2 regions of the Streptomyces sp. TLI_55 genome follow, and region 2 is predicted to be linked to the other one. Evidence: riboswitches for the same ligand, from Rfam matches in the RefSeq annotation. Region 2 holds a riboswitch; the other holds the start of a gene.
What was found. A riboswitch is a leader RNA that binds a small molecule or an ion and turns the genes downstream of it on or off. The one in region 2 is predicted to bind glycine.
Positions count from the first base shown of each region.

Region 1: another riboswitch for glycine. It lies ahead of gcvT (glycine cleavage system aminomethyltransferase GcvT); the one in region 2 lies ahead of gcvP (aminomethyl-transferring glycine dehydrogenase).

Region 1 covers NZ_OAOJ01000001.1:6,471,834-6,480,481, forward strand. The annotation lists partial or broken gene CRP56_RS29955 (NADPH-dependent F420 reductase) at 1-158, shown strand, start outside; gene CRP56_RS29960 (glycoside hydrolase family 25 protein) at 175-732, opposite strand; gene CRP56_RS29965 (L-serine ammonia-lyase) at 812-2,179, opposite strand; gene glyA (serine hydroxymethyltransferase) at 2,239-3,501, opposite strand; gene gcvH (glycine cleavage system protein GcvH) at 3,516-3,893, opposite strand; gene gcvT (glycine cleavage system aminomethyltransferase GcvT) at 3,992-5,107, opposite strand; glycine riboswitch at 5,146-5,253, opposite strand; glycine riboswitch at 5,254-5,348, opposite strand; gene CRP56_RS29985 (AAA family ATPase) at 5,550-6,212, shown strand; gene CRP56_RS29990 (enhanced serine sensitivity protein SseB) at 6,288-7,073, shown strand; gene CRP56_RS29995 (enhanced serine sensitivity protein SseB C-terminal domain-containing protein) at 7,248-8,042, shown strand; gene CRP56_RS30000 (ABC transporter permease) at 8,356-8,648, shown strand, end outside.
Region 2 covers NZ_OAOJ01000001.1:1,466,332-1,474,979, reverse strand. The annotation lists gene CRP56_RS06890 (bifunctional nuclease family protein) at 1-384, shown strand, start outside; gene CRP56_RS06885 (MerR family transcriptional regulator) at 644-1,333, shown strand; gene CRP56_RS06880 (DNA polymerase IV) at 1,392-2,777, shown strand; gene CRP56_RS06875 (PRC-barrel domain-containing protein) at 2,891-3,268, opposite strand; glycine riboswitch at 3,400-3,496, shown strand; gene gcvP (aminomethyl-transferring glycine dehydrogenase) at 3,672-6,557, shown strand; gene CRP56_RS06865 (TOBE domain-containing protein) at 6,630-7,058, opposite strand; gene CRP56_RS06860 (TOBE domain-containing protein) at 7,119-7,514, opposite strand; gene CRP56_RS06855 (APC family permease) at 7,668-8,648, opposite strand, start outside.

The DNA.
Region 1 (8,648 bases), 5.0 Mb from region 2:
ACGAACTCGGCTTCGACACGGTCGACGCGGGCGGCCTCGACGACTCCTGGCGCCAGCAGCCCGACACGCCGGTGTACGGGCTGCGGGAGGGCGTCGACGGGGTGACGAAGGCACTGGCGGAGGCGAGCCCGGAACGCAAGCCGGAGTTCCGCGGCTGACGGCCGACCGCACCGATCAGGCGTCCTCGGCCCACTCACGCAGGGCGGCCCTGCTGGAGAAGTCCGCCACGTTCTTGTCCAGCGGGTCGTCCGTGTACTGGTGGAAGAGCCACTTCGCCTTGATGCGGGGCTTGCCGGCCGTCACGTAGTCGGCGATCCACAGGCCGTCGCCGTCGTAGGACGTCGTGTCGATGTTCAGCCAGTAGTTCCGGTTCGTGTAGAGCACGACCCGGTTGTTCGGCCGCAGCTCCTTCACCTTCCGGATGAACCGGTCCTTCTCCGCGTTGCTCGCGTGCGTTCCCTCGTCGGTGGTCTCCCAGTCCACGGCGAGGATGTCGCCCGCCCGTTCGGGGGCCTTGCTCACGAAGTGCTCGGCCTGCGCGGTCAGATTGCCCGGCCAGAGGAAGTGGTAGAAGCCGACGACCAGACCGGCGTCACGGGCGTGCTTGGTCTGGGCCGCCAGTTTGGGGTTGGTGTACGTACGGCCCTCCGTCGCCTTGACGAAGACGAAGGAGATGCCGTCGGTGGAGTAGGAGGAGGACTGGTACGCGCTCACGTCGATGCCGCGCAGCATGGGGGCTCCCTGAAGTGCCGTAGGGGGGGAGGGGGCGGGTGCATCGCCCACCACCTTGGCACGCGGACCCCTTGCCCGCTCAGCACTCGATGATGTTCACCGCGAGTCCGCCCCGCGCCGTCTCCTTGTACTTCACGCTCATGTCGGCGCCGGTGTCCTTCATGGTCTTGATGACCTTGTCGAGGGAGACCTTGTGGGAGCCGTCGCCGCGCATCGCCATGCGGGCGGCGGTGACCGCCTTCACCGCGGCCATGCCGTTGCGTTCGATGCACGGGATCTGGACCAGGCCGCCGACCGGGTCACAGGTCAGGCCGAGGTTGTGTTCCATGCCGATCTCGGCCGCGTTCTCCACCTGCTCCGGCGAGCCGCCCAGCACCTCCGCCAGCGCCCCCGCCGCCATCGAGCAGGCCGAGCCGACCTCGCCCTGGCAGCCGACCTCGGCGCCGGAGATGGAGGCGTTCTCCTTGAAGAGCATGCCGATCGCACCGGCCGCGAGGAGGAAGCGCACCACGCCGTCCTCGTCGGCGCCGGGCACGAAGTTGATGTAGTAGTGCAGGACCGCCGGGATGATGCCGGCCGCGCCGTTCGTCGGCGCGGTCACGACGCGTCCGCCGGCCGCGTTCTCCTCGTTGACCGCCATCGCGTAGAGGGTGATCCACTCCATCGCGTGGGCCAACGGGTCGCCCTCCGCCCGCAGCTGACGCGCCGTCACGGCCGCCCGGCGCTTGACCCTGAGCCCGCCCGGCAGGATGCCCTCCCGCGACATGCCGCGCGAGACGCAGGCCTGCATGACCCGCCAGATGTCGAGGAGCCCGGACCGGATCTCGTCCTCGGTGCGCCAGGCCCGCTCGTTCTCCAGCATCAGCGCGGAGATCGACAGGCCGGTCTCCTTGGTCAGACGCAGCAGCTCGTCGCCGGTGCGGAAGGGGTACTTCAGGACCGTGTCGTCCAGCTTGATGCGGTCCGCGCCGACCGCGTCCTCGTCCACGACGAATCCGCCGCCGACCGAGTAGTACGTCTTCGACAGCAGCTCGGCCCCGGACGCGTCGTACGCCCACAGCGTCATGCCGTTCGCGTGGTACGGCAGCGCCTTGCGGCGGTGCAGGACCAGGTCGTCGTCGAAGGAGAAGGCGATCTCGTGCTCGCCCAGCAGATTCAGCGAACCGTTTCTCTTGATCGCCTCGATCCGCTCGTCGGCCGTCTCCACGTCGACGGTACGAGGGGACGCCCCCTCCAGACCGAGCAGCACCGCCTTGGGGGTGCCGTGGCCGTGGCCGGTCGCGCCCAGCGAGCCGTACAGCTCCGAGCGGACGGCCGCCACCGAGGACAGCACGTCCTCGTTGCGCAGACGGCGGGCGAACATGCGGGCCGCGCGCATCGGGCCGACCGTGTGGGAGCTCGACGGGCCGATGCCGATCGAGAACAGGTCGAAGACCGAGATGGCCACGGGAACTCCTTCAAAAAGGGTGGGGGCACACATCGTCGGGTGCCCCCACCAGGGAACTACTACTTGCTCAGGCCGGGGTACAGCGGGTGCTTGTCGGCCAGGGCCTTGACCCGGGCCTTCAGTGCCTCGGCGTCGTACGACGGCTTCAGGGCCGCCGCGATGACGTCCGCGACCTCGGCGAAGTCCTCGGCCGTGAAGCCGCGGGTGGCCAGCGCCGGGGTGCCGATGCGCAGGCCCGACGTCACCATGGGCGGGCGCGGGTCGTTGGGGACGGCGTTGCGGTTGACCGTGATGCCGACCTCGTGGAGACGGTCCTCGGCCTGCTGCCCGTCCAGCTCCGACTCACGCAGGTCCACCAGGATCAGATGCACGTCCGTGCCACCGGAGAGCACGTTGACCCCGGCCTCGCGGGCGTCCGCGGCGGTCAGACGCTCGGCGAGGATGCGCGCACCCTCCACCGTACGCCGCTGGCGCTCCTTGAACTCCTCGCTCGCGGCGACCTTGAAGGACACCGCCTTCGCCGCGATCACATGCTCCAGGGGGCCGCCCTGGAAGCCCGGGAACACGGACGAGTTCAGCTTCTTCGCGAAGTCCTTCTTCGCCAGGATGATCCCGCCGCGCGGCCCGCCCAGCGTCTTGTGGGTCGTGGAGGTGACCACGTCCGCGTACGCGACCGGGTTGGGGTGCAGCCCGGCCGCGACCAGACCGGCGAAGTGCGCCATGTCGACCCACAGGAACGCCTCGACCTCGTCGGCGATCCGGCGGAACTCCGCGAAGTCCAGCTGCCGCGGGTACGCCGACCACCCGGCGATGATCACCTTCGGGCGGTGCTCCTTGGCCAGGCGCTCCACCTCGGCCATGTCGACCAGACCGGCGTCGTCCACGTGATAGGCGACCACGTTGAACTGCTTGCCGGAGAAGTTCAGCCGCATGCCGTGGGTGAGGTGGCCGCCGTGCGCCAGGTCCAGGCCCAGGATCGTGTCGCCGGGCGAGGCCAGCGCGAACAGGGCGGCCTGGTTGGCCGAGGCACCGGAGTGGGGCTGGACATTGGCGTACTCGGCGCCGAACAGTTCCTTGATCCGGTCGATGGCGATCTGCTCGGCGACATCGACGTGCTCACAGCCGCCGTAGTAACGCCGGCCCGGGTAGCCCTCGGCGTACTTGTTGGTCAGGACCGAGCCCTGCGCCTCCATGACCGCGAGCGGGGCGAAGTTCTCCGACGCGATCATCTCGAGGGTGGACTGCTGCCGGTTCAGCTCGGCGTCGACCGCCGCGGCGATCTCCGGGTCGAGCTCGTGCAGGGGCGTGTTCAGTGCGGACATCAGGTGCAGACTCCTCAGCCGGCGGAAAAGGCGGTGTACTCGTCGGCGGAGAGCAGGTCGGCCGGCTCCTCCGCGACGCGTACCTTGAACAGCCAGCCGCCCTCGAAGGGCGCGGAGTTCACCAGCGACGGGTCGTTGACGACGTCCTCGTTGACCTCGGTGACCTCACCGGAGACGGGCGAGTACAGGTCGGAGACCGACTTGGTCGACTCCAGCTCGCCGCAGGTCTCGCCCGCGGTCACCGTGTCCCCGACCTCCGGGAGCTGCACGAAGACGACATCGCCGAGCGCGTTGGCCGCGTGCTCCGTGATGCCGACCGTCGAGACGCCGTCCTCGGCGCCCGACAGCCACTCGTGCTCCTTGCTGTAGCGCAGCTGCTGGGGGTTGCTCATGGCCTGAATTCTCCTGTACGCGGGGGAGTGCTGATGAATGGGGGACTGCGGAAGGCGTGCGTGAGCAGCGTCCGTGTGCTCAGCATCACCTACGGCGGCTACTTCTGACGCTTGTAGAAGGGCAGCGCCACGACCTCGTACGGCTCGTGGCTGCCCCGGATGTCCACACCGACACCGGGCGTGCCCGGCGCGGCGTGCGCGGCGTCGACGTACGCCATCGCGATCGGCTTGCCCAGCGTGGGCGAGGGGGCGCCGGAGGTGACCTCGCCGATCACCTGGCCGTCGGCGACGACGGCGTACCCGGCGCGCGGGACGCGGCGGCCCTCGGCGATGAGGCCGACGAGGACGCGCGGCGGCGCGGTCTCGGCGCGGGCGGCGGCCTCGGTGAGCGCCTCGCGGCCCACGAAGTCGCCCTCCTTCTCGAACTTCACCACCCGGCCGAGCCCGGCGTCGAAGGGGGTGAGCGAGGTGTTCAGCTCGTGCCCGTACAGCGGCATGCCCGCCTCCAGGCGGAGCGTGTCCCGGCAGGACAGCCCGCACGGGACCAGGCCGACGCCCTCGCCCGCCTTGGTCAGGGCCTGCCACAGCTCGACGGCGTGCTCGGGCTTCACGAACAGCTCGAAGCCGTCCTCGCCGGTGTAGCCGGTGCGGGCGATCAGCGCCGGGACGCCCGCGACGGTGCCGGGCAGCCCGGCGTAGTACTTCAGGCCGTCGAGGTCGGCGTCGGTGAGGGAGGCGAGGATGCCGGGGGACTCGGGGCCCTGGACGGCGAGCAGCGCGTAGGCGTCCCGGTCGTCGCGGACCTCGGCGTCGAAGCCGGCCGAGCGCTCGACGAGGGCGTCCAGCACCACCTGGGCGTTGGAGGCGTTGGCGACGACCATGTACTCGGTCTCTTCGAGCCGGTAGACGATCAGGTCGTCGAGGATGCCGCCGTCCTCGCGGCAGATCATGGTGTAGCGGGCGCGGCCGACGCCGACGGAGGCGATGTTGCCCACGAGGGCGAAGTTCAGCAGGGCGGCGGCCTGCGGCCCGGTCACCGTGATCTCGCCCATGTGGGAGAGGTCGAAGAGCCCGGCCTTCGTGCGCACGGCGTTGTGCTCGTCGCGCTCGGAGCCGTAGCGCAGGGGCATGTCCCAGCCGGCGAAGTCGGTCATCGTCGCGCCGAGCGAACGGTGCAGGGCGTCGAGCGCGGTCAGGCGGGGTGCGTTGCTCATCGGACGGTCTTCTCCCAAGGCATGACGGGCGAGGTCGTTCCTCCCCATCTGTCATCGGAACCTGAGAGGTTCGCCATGACCGCGGGGGACATGACTTGCACCTTGGGTGGAGCCACCGGAAACGGTGACCCGCTTTTCAGATGTGCCTCGCCCGCGCGGTAACGGGGCCTGAGAGATTCAAGGGAGGGACTTGCTCCTTCGGCGCCCCAGCCAGTGGTGGGGACTCTCCCGCGCGGATTCGAACGGCCGGTATGCAGTTGGCGCGGACATCATTGCACGCATCGGGCACGGGCGGCAGGGCCGCATCGGCCGCTCCCGTCGCCGCCCCCTCTGTAACCGGCTTGTGGCAGGACGAGCACCAAAACGAGAGAGACACCTCATTACCTTCTCTTTACGCTCGGTGGGGAGGGGAACCCCTCGACCCCGGAGGAGGACGATCACGGTGAACAGGCCCACTGCGTACGCCACCACCTCGGCCGTCGCGCTGCCCGCGCAGCCGACAGCTCCGGCCCAGGAAACCTGCGCACCGCAGCCGGTCGTCCGCGACCTGCGCGACCGTGCCGGCCACAGCCCGCACGCCCTGCTCTTCGCCCCCGACGACCTGGTCGTGATCACCGGTCTGCCCGGCAGCGGCAAGTCCACCCTGATGCGACGCGCCGTCAAGGGCATCCGGATCGACTCCCAGGACACCCGCGACCGCTGGGACGCCCGCGCGCCCCGCTTCCTGCCGTACGCGGTCTACCGCCCCCTCGTCCGCGCCGCCCACTACCTCGGCCTGTACCGCGCCCTGCGCTCCGGCGAGGGGGTCGTGGTGCACGACTGCGGCACCCAGTCCTGGGTGCGCGGCTGGCTGGCCCGCGCGGCCCACCGCCGCGGCGGCACCCTGCATCTGCTGCTGCTCGACGTCACCGCGGACACCGCGCTCGAGGGCCAGCGCGAGCGCGGCCGGGGCGTCTCGCGCTACGCCTTCCTCCGCCACCGCACCGCGGCCGCCCGCCTGATCCGTTCCGTGGAGCGGGGCGAACTGCCGCAGGGCGTGGGCTCGGCGGTGCTCCTGGACCGGGCGGCGGCGGACGCCCTGCGCAGGATCGGGTTCACGGGCTGACGACCGGGGTGCTCAGGGGCCCGCACCCGTTAGCCTTTCAGCCACATCAGCGGTACTCGGCAAGCGGACGGACAGATGGACTTCCCGGCACAGGACTTCCCGGCACAGGCGCACCCTCATCCGCACGGCGGCGGATGGCCCGGCAACGAGCTGGAGGAGGTGCTCTCGGCCGCCCTCGGCGTGCCCGGCGCCGACGGCCGGATCATCGAGGTCCTCGGCCGCAGCTTCGTCTGGGTCCCGCTGCCGAACGGCGGCGGCGCCCACACCGGCCCGCTCGACCTCCCCACCTTCGAGATCGAGGGCCAGGCCTACGTCCCGGTCTTCAGCTCCGAGGAACAGTTCCGCCAGGTCGCCGGGGCGCACATGGCGTACACGATCGCCCCGGCGGTGGAGTTCGCGCGCGGCCTCCCGCCGCAGGTCGGCATCGCCGTGAACCCGGACGGCGTGGTCGGCGTCCCGCTCCCGCCGCCCGCCGTGGCGGACCTGTGCCGGGCCGGGCGGACTCCGCTGGACGGCCCCAACAGCGGTGGCCGGGTCAAGCTCTACGAGCCCGACTGGCAGGACGACCCGGTCGACTTCCTCGCCGCCGCCTCGGCCGAGTTCGCCGCGACGGGAGTCGTCCGGACGGCCCGCCGCTGCCTGGCCGCGATCGAGACGGCCGACCCCGTGCTGTTCGTGGGCGTGGAACTCTCCCAATGGGAGGGCGACTTGCGTACCCTCCCGATGGACGCCCTGGGCCGGGCCCTGGGCCAGACCCCGGTGCAGTGGCCGGTGAACCTGGTCCTGCTGGACGTGGCGGACGACCCGGTGGGCCACTGGATGCGGGAACAGGTAAGGCCCTTCTACCAGGGCCCCTTGTAAACGCCTCCAGGGTCAGCGGACCTCAGGGGCGCGGGGCTGTATCAAATTCGCGGCTCCGCCGCGTGGGCGCGACCAGCCACAACCCACCCGCACTCGCGAACCACATCAAGCCCCGAGCTATTGGGCGCTTAAGCTGTTTCCGACCACGAAACTTTCCCGAAGGGGCGGTAGAAGGTGAGTGCCAGCGGCACAGCGACCGGCACGGTCGAGCACATGCTGCGCCAGGTGACGCCGGGGCGCTACGACGCCTACGAGGCACTCCTCCGCGCCCTCGCCACCCCCTCCTCCGGCCAGGTCTGGATGCTCCTGTGGCACGGCCAGGCGGGCTCCCCGGACGCCCAGTACGGGAACATGGAGGTCGACGGCTACGGCTACGCGCCCTGCGTCACCTCCGCCCAGGAACTCTCGGCGAGCGGCTGGAACCGCTCGTACGAGGTCGTCGACGGCGTCGACGTCGCGCGCACCCTCTACCCCGACCACTACGGTCTCTGGCTGAACCCGCACGCCCCCGGCGGCGGCGTCGGCATCCCCTGGCTCGACCTGCGCCGCATCGCGACGGGCCTGGAGCGCCAGCCCGCCGGTCCGCTGCGGCTGTCGGAACCCGGTATCGAGATCCCGCAGTTCTACGCCCTGATCGCGCAGAACGCCCACCGCACCCCGGCCGTCCGCTCGCTGCGCCGCGCCTGGGTGCAGCCCGCGCTCGGGGCGCCGTACCTCGCCATCGGTCTCGACGTCTACGACACCAGCCCGCCCGCGGTGGACTCGGTGCGCGCGATGATGCAGCAGTCCATCGGCGCGGTCCCGGACGGGCTGCCGGTGTCGACGGTCGCCATGTCCGACGAGTACGACCCGGTCGCGATGTGGATGCGGGCCGGCGCCCGCCCCTTCTACGACCGAGAGGCGCACGCGGCCCCGGCGCAGGCTCCCGCGGCCGGGTACGGCTACCCTCCGGCGCCCGCCGGCTACTGAGGAGTACCGGTCACGAACTCCCGTGTTACGAGCGTGTGTCTGCGCGCGTAGATCGGGGCGGAAGGCCCCATGAGGTCCGGATTGCCCCAACTGGCCTGCGTCCGGCGGGTGTTACCCGCTGTCCGGATAACGGAACCCTGCAGCCCGCATCACGTTTATGCATCCTTTCCTCGTCAAGTCTGGCAACAGATCGCCAAAGCGTTGAAGACTCCCGCACCAGGGGTGGTTTCGCCCCTGTGTACGACGGACTGATCACGCCGCTACAGCGGCAAGTGCGGGCCGGCTACCGCCGGTTGAGAGGGGTCCCTGCCAGATGACGGCACCATTGCACGAGCCGACCGCGGAAGCGGCCCCGAGCGCGGCCGAAGAAGCGGCGGTCAACGCCGGCGCCAAGGCCGTACAGGGACGTTCCCTGGGCCGGATCGCCTGGGAGCGTTTGAAGCGGGACAAACTCGCCCTCGCGGGCGGCGTCGTGGTCCTCATCCTCATCGTGGTCGCGCTGCTCGCGCCCGTGATCACCAGCCTGTACGGGCAGGACCCGAACGCGTACAACGACAAGGACCTGATCGACCCGCTGTTCGGCACCCCCAAGGGGTCCTTCGGCGG
Region 2 (8,648 bases):
CTCCCCATCTGGATCGGGCCGGGGGAGGCGACGGCGATCGCCTTCGCCCAGCAGGGCATGGCCCCCGCACGACCGCTGACCCACGACCTGTTCAAGGACGTGCTGGAGGCCGTCGGCCAGGAGCTCACCGAAGTGCGCATCACGGACCTGCGTGAGGGCGTCTTCTATGCGGAACTGGTCTTCGCGAGCGGCGTGGAGGTGAGCGCCCGGCCGTCCGATGCCATAGCGCTGGCCCTGCGCACCGGAACGCCGATCTACGGCAGCGACGGTGTGCTCGACGACGCCGGGATCGCGATCCCGGACGAGCAGGAGGACGAGGTGGAGAAGTTCCGCGAGTTCCTCGACCAGATCTCGCCAGAGGACTTCGGCACCAGCAGCCAGTGAGACGGGGCCGGCCCGGCGGACTCGCCGTCCGTGACGGGTCGGCTGTGTCCGGTCACCACGGAAATGCTGGCATTTGCCACCGGCGTGTGAGAGCGTCCTACGGCCCGCCCCGAGCGCATTCGGCTAGCCTTTCCCCGCGGTGGGGTACGGGAAACCACTCCTAGGGTGATTATCACTCGGCGTGCCGAGTGTGGCGATCGTTGACGCACCCCGGGTGACTGCCTACCGTCGAGAAGGCAGGTCAAGGACGGAGGTCGGCGTGAGAAGCAGCGGCGACGGTACGGCTGGGGGTGCCCCCGGACGGAGTCTCGGGGCAAGCGGTCCGTACCCTCCCCCAAGCTCTCAACTGCGTTCGAGTTGGGGGGACCCCCAGCAGAGCAACGCGGCCGATCACGCTCCGCAGCGACCGGCGGCCGTGCCGAGCAGTGGCGGAGGGGCGACGTCCATGGCGTCCGAACAGATCGGCTACCGCGGTCCGACGGCCTGTGCGGCCGCCGGCATCACCTATCGGCAACTCGACTACTGGGCGCGCACCGGGCTCGTCGAACCGAGCGTGCGGCCCGCCTACGGGTCGGGGACGCAGCGCCTGTACAGCTTCCGGGACGTCGTCGTCCTGAAGGTCGTCAAGCGGTTCCTCGACACCGGGGTGTCCCTCCAGAACATCCGCACCGCCGTGCAGCACCTGCGGGAGAGCGGTTTCCGGGACCTGGAGCGCATGACGCTGATGAGCGACGGCGCCACGGTCTACGAGTGCACCTCGCCCGACGAGGTCCACGCGCTGCTCCAGGGCGGACAGGGCATCTTCGGGATCGCCGTCGGCGTGGTGTGGCGGGACGTCGAGAGCGCGCTGTCCCAGCTGCACGGGGAGCGGATCGACACCGGGGAGACGCTGGTGGGGCACAACCCCGCCGACGAGCTGGCGCGGCGGCGGGGCAATCGGGCCGTTTGAGGCTTTGCCCGAGGGATTACCGAGGGCATTGTCAGTGGCGTAGGGCAGCATCGGACATGTGAGAACCGCGCCCACGATCCTGCATCTCGACATGGATGCCTTCTTCGCCTCCGCGGAGCAGGCGTCCAAGCCGAGTCTGCGCGGGAAAGCCGTCGTCGTGGGCGGGCTGGGGCCGCGTGGTGTGGTGGCGACCGCGTCGTACGAGGCCCGGGTTTTCGGGGTGCATTCCGCGATGCCGATGGCCCAGGCGCGGCGGCTCGCGCCCAACGCCGCGTATCTCGTGCCGCGCTTCGGGTTCTACCGGGCGATCAGCGAGCAGGTGATGGGGCTGCTGCGGGCGCTGTCGCCGTTGGTGGAGCCGTTGAGCCTCGACGAGGCGTTCGTGGACCTGGAAGCCGGGGGAGCGGCCTGGGACGAGGCCTCGGCGCGGCTCGCGGGGGAGAAGCTGCGCGCCGACATACGCGCGGTCACCGGGCTCACGGGGTCGGTGGGGCTCGCGGCGTCCAAGATGCTCGCGAAGATCGCGTCCGAGCAGGCCAAGCCCGACGGTCTGGTGGTGATCGACCCGGGGAGCGAGCGGGAGATGCTCGGGCCGATGTCCGTGCGGATTCTGCCGGGGGTGGGGCCGGCGACGGGCGACCATCTGCGGCGGGCCGGCATCCACACGGTCGACGAGATCGTCGAGGCGGGCGAGGACGAGCTCGTACGGCTGCTCGGGAAGGCGCACGGGCATGGGCTGTACGCCATGGCGTTGGCGCATGACGAGCGGCCCGTGGTGGCGGAGCGGGAGACCAAGTCGGTGTCGGTCGAGGACACCTACGACGTGGACATCCACGACCGGATGCGGGTGGCGATGGAGGTGCAGCGGCTGGCCGATCGGTGCGTGCGGCGGCTGCGGGGGGCCGGGCTGTCGGGACGGACGATCGTGCTGAAGGTGCGGCGGTACGACTTCTCCACGCTGACCCGGTCCGAGACCTTGCGGGGGCCCACCGATGACGTGGCCGTCGTGCGGGAGGCCGCGGCTCGGTTGCTGGAGTCCGTGGACACGACGGGGGGTGTGCGGTTGCTGGGGGTGGGGGTCTCCGGGCTGGCCGATTACACGCAGGAGGATCTGTTCGCGCAGGCCGCGGGGGATCTCGGGGAGGTTGCCGAGGAGGACGCCGGGGAGGTGGATGCCGAGCGGGTGGAGGTGCCTGCCGAGCGGCGGTTTGCTGCGGGGCATGACGTGGTGCATGCCGAGTTCGGGCATGGGTGGGTGCAGGGGAGTGGGCTGGGGCGGGTGACTGTGCGGTTCGAGACGCCGGATTCCGGGCCGGGGCGGGTGCGGACGTTTCGGGTGGATGATGCGGCGTTGGCTGTGGCTGAGCCCTTGCCGTTGGTGCCGGTGGAGGGTGGGGCAGCCGGCCTTCGCCCGGATTTGGTTTCCCACCCGCACCACCCGTGACAGTTTCGTTGTCGGGTGCGGGTGGCCCCTGTGGGGCGGTATCGCCGTCGGCTGCGGGACGGTTGTCGGCTCTCGCCGCCTGCGTCAGACGTGACCGGGTCTCGCCGTCCGTGTCAGGCGTCTGCCTCTTCCGTGCCTGCCAGTTTGCCGAAGTCCCTGTCCGGGAGTGGGGGTGGTGCGGACACGTCCAGGCCGTAGTGGTGGTACAGCTGGAGTTCCTGGTCGGGGGAGAGGTGGCGGCCGACGCCGAAGTCGGGGGCGTCCTTGATCAGGGAGCGGTCGAAGGGGACCTGAAGACTGCCCTCGATCAGTTCGCTGGGCTCCAGGGGGACGAAGGCGTCCCGGGAGAACAGGCCGGTGCGTATGGCCGCCCACTCAGGCACTCCGGTCGCGTCGTCGAGGTAGACCTCGTCGATCGTGCCGATCTTGGTGCCGTTGCGGTCGAACGCCTTGCGGCCGATCAGGTTGCGCGGATCGATGTCGGTCTGCACGGGCCCTCCACTAGGTCGCCACTCGCAACTCATCCGTAAGCACTACAAAAGAGCACATTAGGGCCAGTGGCCACTCGAGGACTCCTCAAGGGATCGACTTTTTGTGCGCTGGTAGGCTGGCAAGCGGCTGTTGACCCTGTGCGGGAGAGTCCTCCGGAGAACATCCGGGGGCGCCGAAGGAGCAAATCCTCCCCGGAATCTCTCAGGCCCACGTACCGCACGGACGAGGTCACTCTGGAAAGCAGAGCGGGTGTCGACGGCTTCCGCTCTCACCGACGGTGAAAGCCGGGCACCCTCGGGTGTCCCGGTGAAGCTCTCAGGTTGAGATGACAGAGGGGGAGGCCGCCGGGACCCGCAGCCGTGGTGTCCCTCGAAGGTCGCGTCAGACCAGGAGGCCTCCGCAATGACCGCCCACCGCACTCCGCTCACCGAACTCGAGCAGGGGATCCCCTTCGAGCAGCGTCACATCGGCCCCGACCACGAGGCCCGGGCCAAGATGCTCGCGCAGGTCGGCTACGGCTCGCTGGACGAGCTCACCGCCGCCGCGGTGCCGGATGTGATCAAGAACGCCGACGCCCTTGATCTGCCGGGCGCGCGGACCGAGGCCGAGGTGCTTGCCGAGCTCCGGTCGCTCGCTGATCAGAACCAGGTGCTCGGGTCCATGATCGGGCTCGGCTACTACGGGACCTTCACCCCGCCCGTCATCCTGCGCAACGTCATGGAGAACCCCGCCTGGTACACGGCGTACACGCCCTACCAGCCCGAGATCTCCCAGGGGCGGCTCGAGGCCCTCCTCAACTTCCAGACCATGGTTGCCGAGCTCACCGGGCTGCCGACCTCCGGTGCCTCGCTGCTCGACGAGGGCACGGCCGCCGCCGAGGCGCTGGCGCTGTCCCGGCGCATGGGCAAGAACAAGAAGGGTCTGTTCCTCGTCGACGCGGACGCGCTGCCGCAGACCGTCGCCGTCATCCAGACGCGGGCCGAGCCGACCGGCGTCGAGGTCGTCGTCGCCGACCTCAGCGACGGGATCCCCGCCGACATCGCCGCGCGTGAGATCAACGGCGTGCTGATCCAGTACCCGGGCGCCTCCGGTGCCGTACGCGACATCAAGGCGGTCGTCGACCAGGCGCACGAGCTCGGTGCCCTCGTGACCGTCGCCGCCGATCTGCTCGCGCTGACGCTGCTGAAGTCGCCCGGGGAACTCGGGGCCGACATCGCCGTCGGGACCACGCAGCGGTTCGGTGTGCCGATGGGCTTCGGCGGCCCGCACGCCGGTTACATGGCGGTGCACGAGAAGTTCGCGCGCAGCCTGCCCGGGCGGCTCGTGGGCGTGTCCGTGGACGCGGACGGGAACAAGGCCTACCGGCTCGCCCTGCAGACCCGTGAGCAGCACATCCGGCGGGAGAAGGCCACCAGCAACATCTGTACCGCTCAGGTGCTGCTCGCCGTGATGGCGGGGATGTACGCCGTCTACCACGGCCCGGAGGGACTGAAGGGCATCGCCCGGCGGACCCATCGGTACGCCCGTGTCCTCGCCGCGGGGCTTGCCGCCGGCGGGGTCGAGGTCGTGCACGGTGCCTACTTCGACACCCTGACCGTGCGGGTGCCCGGCAAGGCCGGTGAGGTCGTCGCCGCCGCCGAGGCGAACGGGGTCAACCTGCGGCTCGTCGACGCCGACCACCTCTCCATCGCCTGCGACGAGACCACCAACCGGGCCCAACTCGGCGCCGTATGGGCCGCGTTCGGGGTCGAGGGGGACGTCGAGGCGCTGGACGCGGCGGCCGAGGACGCGCTGCCGGCGGCGCTGGTGCGCGACGACGAGTTCCTGACCCACCCCGTCTTCCACCAGTACCGGTCCGAGACCGCCATGCTGCGCTATCTGCGCCGGCTCGCCGACCGGGACTACGCGCTCGACCGCGGCATGATCCCGTTGGGCTCGTGCACCATGAAGCTCAACGCCACCACCGAGATGGAGCCGGTCACCTGGCTGGAGTTCGGGCAGCTGCACCCCTTCGCGCCCGCCGAGCAGGCGCAGGGCTATCTGACGCTCATCCGGGAGCTGGAGGAGCGGCTCGCCGAGGTCACCGGGTACGACAAGGTGTCGCTGCAGCCCAACGCCGGGTCGCAGGGTGAGTTGGCCGGGCTGCTCGCCGTACGCGGGTATCACCGGGCCAATGGCGATGAGCAGCGGACGGTCTGTCTGATTCCGTCCTCCGCGCACGGGACCAACGCCGCCAGCGCTGTCATGGCCGGGATGAAGGTCGTCGTCGTCAAGACCGCCGAGGACGGTGAGATCGACGTCGAGGATCTGCGGGCGAAGATCGAGCAGCACCGGGACGAGCTCGCGGTGCTGATGATCACGTACCCCTCGACGCACGGGGTGTTCGAGGAGCATGTCGCCGACATCTGTGCTCAGGTGCACGAGGCCGGCGGGCAGGTGTACGTCGACGGCGCCAACCTCAACGCGCTGGTCGGGCTTGCCAAGCCGGGGCACTTCGGCGGCGACGTCTCGCACCTGAACCTGCACAAGACCTTCTGCATCCCGCACGGTGGTGGCGGTCCGGGCGTCGGGCCGGTCGGTGTGCGGGCGCACCTCGCGCCGTATCTGCCGAACCACCCGCTGCAGCCCGCGGCCGGGCCCGAGACGGGTGTCGGGCCGATTTCCGCCGCCCCGTGGGGCTCGGCGGGGATTCTGCCGATCTCCTGGGCCTATGTGCGGCTCATGGGCGGGGAAGGGCTGAAGCGGGCCACGCAGGTGGCCGTGCTGAGCGCCAACTACATCGCCAAGCGGCTTGAGCCGCACTACCCCGTGCTCTACACCGGGCCCGGTGGGCTGGTCGCGCACGAGTGCATCATCGATCTGCGGCCGCTGACCAAGGCGACGGGTGTCAGCGTGGACGATGTCGCCAAGCGGCTCATCGACTACGGGTTCCACGCGCCGACCATGTCGTTCCCGGTGGCCGGCACGCTGATGATCGAGCCGACCGAGTCCGAGGACCTCGTCGAGCTGGATCGGTTCTGCGACGCGATGATCGCCATTCGCGCGGAGATCGAGAAGGTCGGGTCCGGGGAGTGGCCCGCGGAGGACAACCCGCTGCGGAACGCTCCGCACACCGCCGCGGCGCTCGGTGGCGAGTGGGAGCACGCGTACAGCCGTGAGGAGGCCGTGTTCCCGAGCGGGGTCGTGGTCGCCGACAAGTACTGGCCGCCGGTGCGGCGGATCGACCAGGCGTTCGGGGACCGGAACCTGGTGTGCTCTTGCCCGCCGCTGGACGCTTACGAGGACTGAGGCCGACTGTGCCTTGTGAGAGGGCCCCGCTTCGGCGGGGTCCTCTCGTTTTTCGGGGTTACGTCGGTGGCGTCACGCTGTGGAAAGGGAGACCTCGGTCGACTTGATCAGGGCCACGACCGGGGTGCCGGGCGCGAGGCCGAGGTCCGTGGCGGCCTCCTTGGTGATGGCCGCGGTGAGTTCGATGTCGTCGAACGCGATCTTCACGGAGGCCATCGCGGCGCCGGTGGCGATGGTGGTGACCGTGCCGGGGAGCTGGTTGCGGATGGAGAGGCCGGAGAGGGCCTCCACCGGGCTGGTGGCGAGGGCCACCTCCGTCGACTTCACCAGGGCGCGGACGGGGGAGTCCGGGGCGAGGCCGAGGGCGGTTACTGCTTCCTTGGTGATGGCCGCGGTGAGGTTCTGACCGCCGGTGAGGCGGATTCCCACGGTGGCCATGACCTCGCCGGAGGTGATGGCGGTGACGGTGCCGGGGAGTTGGTTGCGGATGCTCAGGGTCATGGGCATCAACCGTAGGGCTCTGGGTGGGTTGCGCCGGGTATGTGTAGGGTCGTGGCTTTTCTACGCCCGGTCGATGTGGACGTTCGTCGACTTCACGCGGGCCGTGGCCTCCATGCCTACCTCCAGGCCGAGTTCCTCGACGGCCTCGCGGGTGAGGAGGGAGACGAGGCGGTGCGGGCCGGCCTGGATCTCCACCTGGGCTGCCACGTCGCCGAGTTTGATGGCGGTGACGATGCCGGGGAAGGCGTTGCGGACCGAGGTGTACGACGGCTCGTCGTCGGGTGCGGTGCCCTTGGCCAGCTCTACGGAGAACGCGGCGAGGTCGCGGCCCTCGATGAGGCGGCGGCCGCTGTCGTCGCGGTGGGTCGTGACGCGGCCGGCGTCCGCCCAGCGGCGGGCGGTGTCGGGGCTTACGCCGAGCAGGCGGGCGGCCTGGCCGATCGTGTAGGACTGCATGCGGTCACGATAGGGGGCGGCGGGTGCGGGGTCGTGGTGGGGCACCCGGCCTTCGGCTGGGTTTGGGGTTCCCAACCGCACCGCCTGTGCGGGTTTCGTTGTCGGGCGCGGGTGGCCCCTGTGGGGGCTTGGCGCCGTCGGCGGGTGCAGAGGTCAGCCTGTGTGGACCCTAGGGCGGCGGGCTCGGTCTGGTTCTGCCTCTCGTAGGACCTCTCGGGTCACCGGGGCCACCTCGCCCTGGCCGAAGAGGAAGAAGCGGAGGAAGTTGGCGAAGGGGCTGCCCTCGGTCCACTCGAAGTAGATGTGCGGGGTGCACTTCGTCGTGTCGCGGACGTGGAGGAGCAGGGCGGCCAGGGCGTTGGGGATGGAGGACGACTCCAGGGTCAGCACGCGGTAGCGGCCGTGCAGGACCTCGCCGCGGACCGTCAGGCCGGCCTCGAACTCCGAGGGGTCGGTGACCGTCACCTCGACGAAGACGAAGTCCTCCTGGCCGGGGATGTCGTTGTCCTCGCGGATCTGCTCGATCTTGTCGCGGTACTCGGCCTTGTCCCGGTTGTCGGGCTCGTTGGCGATGAAGCGGATCTTGCGGCTGGCCATGTCCCTGATGAATCGTTCCGCCATGGGGTCGAGGCTCACGCTGGTGACGCGGAGCTCGAAGGCGCGGGCCAGCCGGGAGAGCAGCGAGACCAGGATGATGCCGGCGATGAAGCAGGCGCCGATCTTGACGCCGTCCGGGCGCTCGATGACGTTGACGACCGTCGTGTAGAGGAACACCGCGGAGATGACCGCGAAACCGATCGTCCAGTTGCGCTGGCCCGCCTTGCGCGCCGCGATCGTCACGGCGATCGCCGCCGAGCTGATCAGGACGAGGACGCCGGTGGCATAGGCGCCGCCCTGGGCGTCCACGTCGGCGTCGAAGATCCAGGTGACCAGGAAGGCGATCAGGGTGAAGACGATCACCATGGGGCGTACGGCGCGGGCCCAGTGCGGGGCCATGCCGTAGCGGGGGAGGTAGCGGGGCATCAGGTTGAGCAGGCCCGCCATCGCGGAGGCGCCGGCGAACCACAGGATGGCGATGGTCGAGACGTCGTAGACCGTGCCGAAGGCGCCGCCCAGATACTTGTGCGAGAGGAA